DNA from 2 places in the Roseomonas marmotae genome. Region 2 is predicted to be linked to the other one. Evidence: riboswitches for the same ligand, from Rfam matches in the RefSeq annotation. Region 2 holds a riboswitch; the other holds the start of a gene.
What was found. Region 2 has a riboswitch for thiamine pyrophosphate ahead of IAI58_RS10795 (ABC transporter ATP-binding protein). Riboswitches for the same ligand answer to the same signal wherever they lie in the genome.

Region 1: linked by a shared signal. The riboswitch ahead of thiO (glycine oxidase ThiO) and the one ahead of IAI58_RS10795 (ABC transporter ATP-binding protein) in region 2 are both predicted to bind thiamine pyrophosphate.

What each region holds. Positions count from the first base shown of each region.
Region 1 is NZ_CP061091.1:2,728,816-2,733,199, reverse strand. Features, by position in the region: gene IAI58_RS12890 (helix-turn-helix transcriptional regulator) at 1-656, opposite strand, end outside; gene IAI58_RS12885 (SDR family oxidoreductase) at 771-1,508, shown strand; TPP riboswitch at 1,571-1,676, shown strand; gene thiO (glycine oxidase ThiO) at 1,735-2,745, shown strand; gene thiS (sulfur carrier protein ThiS) at 2,742-2,939, shown strand; gene IAI58_RS12870 (thiazole synthase) at 2,944-3,726, shown strand; gene IAI58_RS12865 (thiamine phosphate synthase) at 3,726-4,334, shown strand; gene rutA (pyrimidine utilization protein A) at 4,357-4,384, opposite strand, start outside.
Region 2 is NZ_CP061091.1:2,276,904-2,281,287, reverse strand. Features, by position in the region: gene IAI58_RS10810 (MBL fold metallo-hydrolase) at 1-5, shown strand, start outside; gene IAI58_RS10805 (DUF192 domain-containing protein) at 2-469, opposite strand; gene IAI58_RS10800 (acetoin utilization protein AcuC) at 478-1,605, opposite strand; TPP riboswitch at 1,680-1,790, shown strand; gene IAI58_RS10795 (ABC transporter ATP-binding protein) at 1,786-2,529, shown strand; gene IAI58_RS10790 (ABC transporter permease) at 2,526-3,278, shown strand; gene IAI58_RS10785 (ABC transporter substrate-binding protein) at 3,275-4,255, shown strand; gene prpB (methylisocitrate lyase) at 4,274-4,384, opposite strand, start outside.

The DNA.
Region 1 (4,384 bases), 450 kb from region 2:
CGCGGCCACCATTTCGCGAAATCGGCGCTGCGGGCAGCCAGTTCCGCCACCAGCGCAGCGAAGCCGGGGTCGCCGTCGGCGCGGGCGAAGTCCAGGCGGAATTTCTCCAGTGTCCCCCGTGCGTCCTCCTCCCAGCTCGCCATGCGCTGCTGAAATCCGGACGAGGTGAAGATGAGGTGGAGGATATTCCGCTCATCCTCCGGCAGGGCTGCGAAATCACCCAGGATCTCAATGGCCGGCGCATTCCAGGCGACCACGTCCCAGCGCCGGGTCATGACACAGGCTGGCATGTGCAGGCTGGCGAGGATGCGCCGCACGGCATCGGGCAGGCGGGTCTCCTGCGGTGGCCGGTGCGGTGGTGGCCGCTGCTGCGCCAGGGTGAAGAGATGGCTGCGCTCGGTGGCGTTGAGGCGGAAGGCCCGGCTCAGGCGCTCCAGGAAATCGGCCGAGACCTGGATGTCGCGCCCCTGCTCGAACCAGGTGTACCAGGTGATCCCGACCCCGGCGAGCTGCGCCACCTCGTCGCGCCGCAGGCCCGGCGTGCGGCGCCGGGCCCCGCGCTGCAGGCCGACATCCTCCGGTGCCAGGCAGGCGCGGCGATCGCGGATGAAGTCCGCCACGGCCCGGCGGGCCTCGATGCGGGCAAGCTTGTTCATGACCTCAGCCTGTTACCGCTGGTAATGGGATAAGAACTCTTCTGGAAATAGGATGAGTTCTCCCGATCCTGCCGCAAGCGGCTCCGGCCGGCAATCGATCACAGGAGGCAGGACATGACGGGTATCACGGGCAAGGTCATCGCCATCACTGGCGCCAGCAGCGGCATCGGCGCCGCCACGGCCATGCTTCTGGCGGAACGTGGCGCGAAGCTGGTCCTGGGCGCGCGGCGGGCCGGGCCGCTGGAGGCGCTGGAGGCCAGCATCCGGCAGGCGGGCGGCGTAGCCATCAGCCTGCCCACCGATGTCCGGCGGCGGGATGATCTGGCCGCGCTGGTCGCGGCCGCGCGGCAGCAGTTCGGCCGGCCGGATGTGATGATCAGCAATGCCGGGGCCGGGCCGATCTCGCCGGTGGACGACCTGCGTGTCGAGGATTGGGAGGAGATGATCGCGGTGAACTTCCGTGGCGTGCTTCATGGCGTGGCGGCCGCGCTGCCGCTCTTCCGCGCGCAGCAGAGCGGGCATTTCGTCCATGTCCTCTCCACCGCCGGGCTGAAGATCGTGCCGATGCAATCGGTCTATGCCGCCACCAAGAACGCTGCCCGCACCTTCAGCGAAGGACTGCGCCAGGAGGCCGGCGAGACGCTGCGCGTCACCATGATCTCGCCGGGTATGGTGCGGACGCGCTTCACGGATTCCATGACGGACCCGCGCATCAGGGCCCGGATGGACGAGGCGATGGAGCAGATGGGGCTGCCGCCCGAGGCGGTCGCGCGCAGCATTGCCTTCGCTATCGAGCAGCCGGATGATGTCGATGTCAGCGAGATCGTCATCCGACCGACGGCGCAGGCCTAGTACCCTGGCTGGTTCCCGCCACTGAAGCCTTGGCACCTCCGCCACCTCTGGCTAACCTGTCCCTGTTGTTCCTGGGGTGCCCGCCTGACGCGGGCTGAGACGGCTCTGCCGAACCCATTGAACCTGATCCGGGTCATGCCGGCGGAGGGATGGAAAACAGCAGCCTCCCCAGGCTGCCGCCCCAGGTCATCCTGCCGCCGCATGCCCCCACCGGGAGGGCTTCGTCTTGGGTGCGGAAAGCAGGGCCGGCAGGCCGCCGGAGGTTCTCGTGGTCGGTGCCGGCGTGGCGGGGCTGGTGACGGCGACCGTTCTGGCCGGGCGCGGCGCGGCGGTCACGCTCATCGACCGCGCGGACCCCGCCACGCGGGCGTCCCACTTCGCCGGCGGCATGCTGGCCCCCTGGTGCGAGGCCGCCGATGCGTCACCGGCATTGATCGCGCCAGGCATCGCTGCCATCGACTGGTGGGCGGCCCATGCCCCTGGCACCAGCCGGCAGGGCAGCCTGGTGCTGGCCGCCCCGCGCGACCTGGGCGAGCTGAACCGCTTCTCCCGGCGCACCACCGGCCACCGGCCCTGCGACGCCGGACAGATCGCGGCGCTGGAGCCCGATCTGGCGGGGCGCTTCGGCCAGGGCCTCTTCTTCCCGGAAGAAGCGCATCTGGACCCCCGCGCCGCGCTGGCCACGCTGGCAGACAAGCTGCGGCAGCGCGGCGTCGCCTTCCGCGTGGCCGAGGCAACGGAGCGGGATCACGAGGGCTTCGACCATGTCATCGACTGCCGCGGCCATGCGGCGGCGCCCGTGCTGCCGGACCTGCGCGGCGTGCGGGGAGAGATGCTGGTGCTGCGCTGCCCTGGCGTGACGCTGCATCGCCCCGTGCGACTGCTGCATCCGCGCATCCCCCTCTACATCGTGCCGCGCGGTGACGGGCGCTTCATGGTCGGCGCCACCATGATCGAAAGCGCGGACCGGCGTGCCGTCACAGCCCGCTCGGCCATGGAGCTGCTGAACGCCGCCTATGCCCTGCATCCCGGTTTCGCGGAGGCCGAGATTCTGGAAATGGGCAGCAATATCCGCCCGGCCTTCCCCGACAACATGCCCGCGCTCCGGCGGCAAGGCCGCGTGCTGCATATCAACGGCATGTATCGCCACGGCTTCCTGCTCTCGCCCAGCCTCGCGCAACGCGCGGCTGCCACCATCCTTGGCGAGAACACCCCCAGCACCGAAGAGGCAGCATGACCATCATCGTCAATGGCAAGGCCAGGACCGTGACCTCCACCGATCTGGCCGGGATTCTGGAGGAACTGGGCTATTCCGGCGCCCGCGTCGCCACGGCCCATGGCGGTGAATTCGTCCCCGCCTCCCACCGCGCCGCCTGCCGGTTGCGGGATGGCGACAGGGTCGAGATCCTCGCGCCGATGCAGGGGGGCTGAGCCGATGCGCGTCTATGGGGTCGAACTCTCCTCCCGCCTGCTGCTGGGCACGGCGCTCTATCCGTCCCCCGCCATCATGGCCGAGGCGATCCGCGCTTCCGAAGCCGCCGTCGTCACCGTCTCCCTGCGGCGGGAGGGCGGGCAGGACGAGGCAGGCGGCGGGGCCGGGCAGCGCTTCTGGGACCTGGTGCGCGGCCTCGGGCTGCGGGTGCTGCCGAATACGGCGGGCTGCCATTCCGTGAAGGAGGCTGTGCTGACGGCGCAGATGGCGCGCGAGGTCTTCGGCACTTCCTGGATCAAGCTGGAGGTGATCGGCAATGCCGATACGTTGCAACCCGATGTCTTCGGGCTGGTGGAGGCGGCGCGCATCCTCTCCGCCGACGGCTTCCAGGTCTTTCCCTACACGACCGAGGATCTGGTCGTCGCCGGCCGGCTGCTGGACGCGGGCTGCGAGGTGCTGATGCCCTGGGGCGCGCCCATCGGTTCCGGGCGGGGGCTCAACAATCCCTATGCCCTGCGCTCCATGCGCGCGCATTTCCCGGATGTGCCGCTGATCGTCGATGCGGGCATCGGGCTGCCCTCCCACGCGGCGGCTGCCATGGAACTGGGCTATGACGGCGTGCTGCTGAACACGGCGGTCGCCAGGGCGGGCGACCCCATCGCCATGGCCCGTGCTATGGCCCGCGCGGTGGAGGCCGGGCGGCTGGCCCATGAGGCCGACCCGATGGAGGCGCGCGACATGGCGGCACCCTCCACGCCCGTTATGGGCATGGCGGTCTTCTCGTGATGCCGCTGCCCTCCCGCTTCTACCCGGTGGTGCCCGACCTGGGCTGGGTGCGGCGCCTCGTGCCGGGCGCGAAGCTCATCCAGCTGCGCCTGAAGGACCTGCCGGAAGCCGAGATCCGCCGGCAGGCGGCGGAGGCGGCGGCGATCTGCCGGGCCCATGGCGCGCTGCTGGTGCTGAACGACTACTGGCGCATCGCCATCGATCTGCGCCTCGACGCCCTGCATCTCGGGCAGGAGGATCTGGCGGAGGCCGACCTGCCGGCCATCCGCGCCGCCGGGCTGCGCCTGGGCATCAGCACCCATTCCCATGAGGAACTGGAGACCGCGCTGGCCGCCGGGCCCGATTACGTGGCGCTCGGCCCCGTCTATCCCACGACGCTGAAGATCATGCCCTGGGCGCCCCAGGGGCTGGAGCGGATCGCCGAGTGGAAGCGGCGCATCGGCGCCCTTCCGCTGGTGGCCATCGGCGGCATCACGCTGGACCGCGCGCTGGGCTGCATCCAGGCCGGCGCGGATAGCGTGGCCGTCGTCTCCGACGTCACCGGCCATGCCGCGCCGGAGCAGCGGGCGCGGGACTGGATCGCCGCCCTCGACACCGCCGCCCGCTGAGGGCGGCGGGGCCGCTCCGGCCTCAGGCTATGGCTTCCGCCGGCTGGCGC
Region 2 (4,384 bases):
ATTAAGGCGCGTTACCGAAGATCCGCTGCAGCACCTGGTCACCCGGGCGCAGGTTCAGGCGCTCCGCCGTGCCGGCGGCCAATTCCAGCGTCGCGCGCACAGGGCCATGGCTCTCGATGGTCGCCAGGCTCTGCGGCACCGTCCGCTCCGCGATCCGGCGGACGCGCCCATCCGCGTTGATGAAGACCATGTCCAGCGAGGTGATGGTGTTACGCATCCACATCGCGCTTTCCCGCGGCGTGCCCCAGTCGAAGAGCATTCCCTCATCGGGCTTCACCTCCGGCCGGAACATCAGGCCGACGGTCTGCTGGTCCGGAGACAATGCCATCTCCACCGTGAAGCCGTGCCTCTTGCCGTCACGGGTGACGATCACCAGCGGCTCGGTCGGCAGGCGTGGCTGCGGCCCGGTCTGGGCTCGGGCGGCGGTGGCGAGAAGGGCTGGCAAGGCCAGCAGGAGGCGGCGGCGCATGGTAAGGCTTATGCCATACCACCAGCCGGTTGGGGCAGCCCTTCCAGCGTCGCCTCGGCGAGATGGCGGATTTCTAATCGGATCGGGCCGGGCCGGGGTAGGTCGCGCAGCGTGGTGAACCAGTGCTCCGGCGGGCTGCGCCCGGCCGCGCGGTTGTAGACCAGGGCCCGCAGCACCGCCTCGGCTTCCGGCGGCAGGCGCTCGGGCGGATGGTGGCCATCCAGCACGCCCCAGATACCGGCCCAGCAGCGCCCGACCGACCAGGGATTATAGCCCCCGCCCCCCAGCACGATGAGCCTGGGCGCGGCGTCCCTGACGGCCCGCGCGACGGCCCAGTAGGCGTTGTTGGAGAGGGAAAGCCGGGCCAGCGGGTCTTCCTCCAGCGCATCGGCGCCGCATTGAAGCATGATGGCCTGCGGGCGCAGATGGCGGATGAGAGGCAGGATGGCATGGTGCAGCAGCCAGTCCATCTCGCTGTCATTCAGTTCCTGCGGCACCGGGATGTTGCGGGCATGGCCGCCGGCCCTGTCCTCCAGCCGCCCCGTGAAGGGCCAGCGGTTCCCCTCATGCACTGAGAGGGTGAAGACGCGCGGGTCGTTGTGGAAAGCGTCCTGCACCCCATCGCCGTGATGCGCGTCGATATCAAGGTAGAGGATGTTCGTCAGGCCCTGCTCCAGCCAGGCCAGCAACCCCAGCACCGGGTCGTTCAGGTAGCAGAAGCCGCTGGCGCGATCAGGGCGGCCGTGATGGGTGCCGCCGCCCGGCACATGCACGATGCCCCCCTCCGCCGTCAGCGCGGCGGCCAGCAAGACGCCGCCGGCGCCGGTCGCGGGGCGGCGGAAGATCTCCTTGTAGACCGGATTCCCATGGGCGCCGATGTGATGCCGGGACCGGACTTCCGCCGGAACATCCCGCTCCGCCTCCGCCGCCTTCAGGGCCGCGATGTACGCCGGGGTATGGAAGCGCGTCAGCTGCGCCACCGTGGCCATGGGGCTGTCCAGCGTGCGTGCGGGGTCCATCCAGCCGAGGGTGCGGATCAGATCCAGTGTGGTGGAGACGCGCGGGATCGCCAGGGGATGTTTCGGACCATAGGTGGAGTTCCGGTAGATCTCGGACCCGATCAGCAGCGGCTTCATATGTCCTCTTCGGCGCCTTCGGTCATGGCTGCCTGCCTTCCTCTTGCATCCGCCCGGAGCGCATGCATAGAAGCACGATATCCGGGGGGAGCCTTTCAATAAGGCTGAGAGGCAGGGATGGGCCCTGCGACCCCTTGAACCTGATCCGGGTCATACCGGCGAAGGGATCGGAGGTATCGCATGGCCGTTGACCCGGCCCCTGGCCTGCGCGTGGCCCTTCCTGTCATCCGCCTCGGCGGCCGGCCCGTGCTGGGTGCCTGCGACCTGCATTTCGGCGCGGGCGAGGTGACGGCGCTGCTGGGGCCTTCGGGCGTCGGTAAATCCACCCTTCTGCGGCTGCTCGCCGGCCTCATGCCGCCGCCGCCAGGCACAAGGCTCGACCCGGAGGATGGCCGCCCCCTGCCCGGCCGTGTCGCCTGGATGGGGCAGCAGGATCTGCTGCTCCCCTGGCTGGACCTGCGCGGCAACCTCACCCTCGGCGCCCGGCTGCGTGGCGAGAAGCCGGACCTTGAACGTGCCGCCGCACTGATCGAGGCGGTCGGGCTGGCGGGGCGGGAAGATTCCCGCCCCGCCGAGCTCTCGGGTGGCATGCGCCAGCGCGCGGCGCTGGCCCGCACGCTGATGGAAGACCGCCCCTTCGTGCTGATGGACGAGCCCTTCAGCGCGGTGGATGCGCCGACCCGGCATCGCCTGCAGGGGCTGGCCGCCGGGCTGCTGGGCGGGCGCACCGTCCTGCTGGTCACGCATGACCCGTTGGAGGCCCTGCGCATGGCCCACCGCGTCCTGGTACTGCGGCCGGGCCCGGAAGGCGCGGTTGCGGAGGAACTGCCCCTCCCCGCCTCCCCGCCGCTGCGCGCCGCGACAGATCCGGCAGTGCTGGCTGCGCAGGCCGAGTTGCTGGACCGCCTGGCGGAAGCGGCATGAGAGGGCTGATCGCGGCCCTCGGCCTGCTGCTGGGCTGGGAGGGATTCGTCCGCTGGACCGGCGTGCCGCCCTTCCTGCTGCCGTCACCGCTGCGGGTCTGGAACGCCTTGCTGGGGCGTTGGGATATCCTGCTGGGCCATGCCGCCACCACGCTCACGGAAATCCTCCTCGGGCTGTTCTTCGGCACGGTGCTGGGCATCGCGACGGCCCTGCTGCTGACCGCCTGGCGCAGCGGGCGGCGCTGGCTGCTGCCGCTGCTGATCGCCAGCCAGGCCATTCCGGTCTTCGCCATCGCACCCTTGCTGACGCTCTGGCTGGGCTTCGGCCTGGCCAGCAAGGTCGCCATGGCCACCATCATCATCTTCTTCCCCGTGGCCACTGCCTTTTACGATGGGCTGCGCCGGACGGAGCCGGGGTGGCTGGACCTGGCCAGCACCATGGGCGCCTCCCGCGCCGCCATGCTGTGGCGAGTACGGGTGCCGGCCGCACTGCCTGGACTGGCTTCCGGCCTGCGCGTGGCCGCTGCCGTGGCGCCGATCGGTGCCGTGGTCGGGGAATGGGTCGGGGCCTCGGCCGGGCTGGGCTACGTCATGCTGCAGGCCAATGGCCGCAGCCAGACCGACATGATGTTCGCCGCCCTCGCCATCCTGGCCGCCATGGCCATGGCCCTGTGGTTCATGATCGACCTTCTGCTGCGCCGGATGCTGCCCTGGCAGCCCGATGCGCTTCTCGATGGAGACACCGAATGACGCACCTTCCTCGCCGTGCCTTGCCGGCGCTGGCGGCACTCGCCATGCCGGCGGTGGCCGCCCGGGCGCAGAATACGGCGGCCACGGCCGCGCCGGCGAAGCTGACACTGATGCTGGACTGGTTCGTGAACCCCGACCACGCGCCGATCATCGTCGCCCAGGAGGGCGGCCATTTCGCCCGCGCCGGGCTGGAGATACGCATCGTCGCGCCGGCCGACCCGACCGATCCGCCCCGGCTGGTGGCGGCGAAGCAGGCCGATCTCGGCGTCTATTATCAGAAGAACCTCTATCTGGCGGTGGATCAGGGCCTGCCCCTGGCGCGGGTCGGCACGCTGGTGGCGACGCCGCTCTCCACCCTGACGGTGCTGCAGGACGGGCCTATCCGGCAATTGTCGGATCTGAAGGGCAGAAAGATCGGCTTCAGCGTTGCCGGGTTCGAGGAAGTCTCGATCGACGTTGTGCTTGGCTCCGTCGGCCTTTCCTCGCGCGACGTGACGCTGGTGAACGTCAATTTCGGCCTCTCCTCGGCGCTGATGTCAGGCCAGGTGGACGCCATCCTCGGCGGCTTCCGGAACTTCGAACTGCATCAGCTGGAGCTGGAAGGCCGTCCGGGCCGTGCCTTCTTCCCCGAGCAGCACGGCATGCCGATCTATGACGAGCTGATCTACGTCACGCACCGGGACCGAGCGCGGGACCCGGTTCTGCGCCGCTTCATGGACGCGATGGAGAGCGCGACCACCTTCCTCATCAACAACCGTGAGGAAAGCTGGAAGATGTTCATCGCCGGCCAGCGCCGCGAGCTGGACAACGAGCTGAACCGCCGCGCCTTCGCGGATACGGCGGACCGTTTCTCCCTCAGCCCGGCGGCGCTGGACCGCAACCGCTATGAGCGCTTCGCGCGCTTCCTGCACCAGCGGAAGCTGATCGGAAGCCCGCCGGCTCTGGACAGCTACGCGGTCGAGCTTCCGCCGGCCTGACGCTGGGCGGCAGTGCCGTCAGCTCCGCTGCGGCATCGCCTCCGGCACGATGGTCTGCACCAGCGTGGCATCCAGCGCCTCGTAGGCGTGGTAGTCGATGGTTTCGTAGAGCTCGGCGCGGGTCTGCAT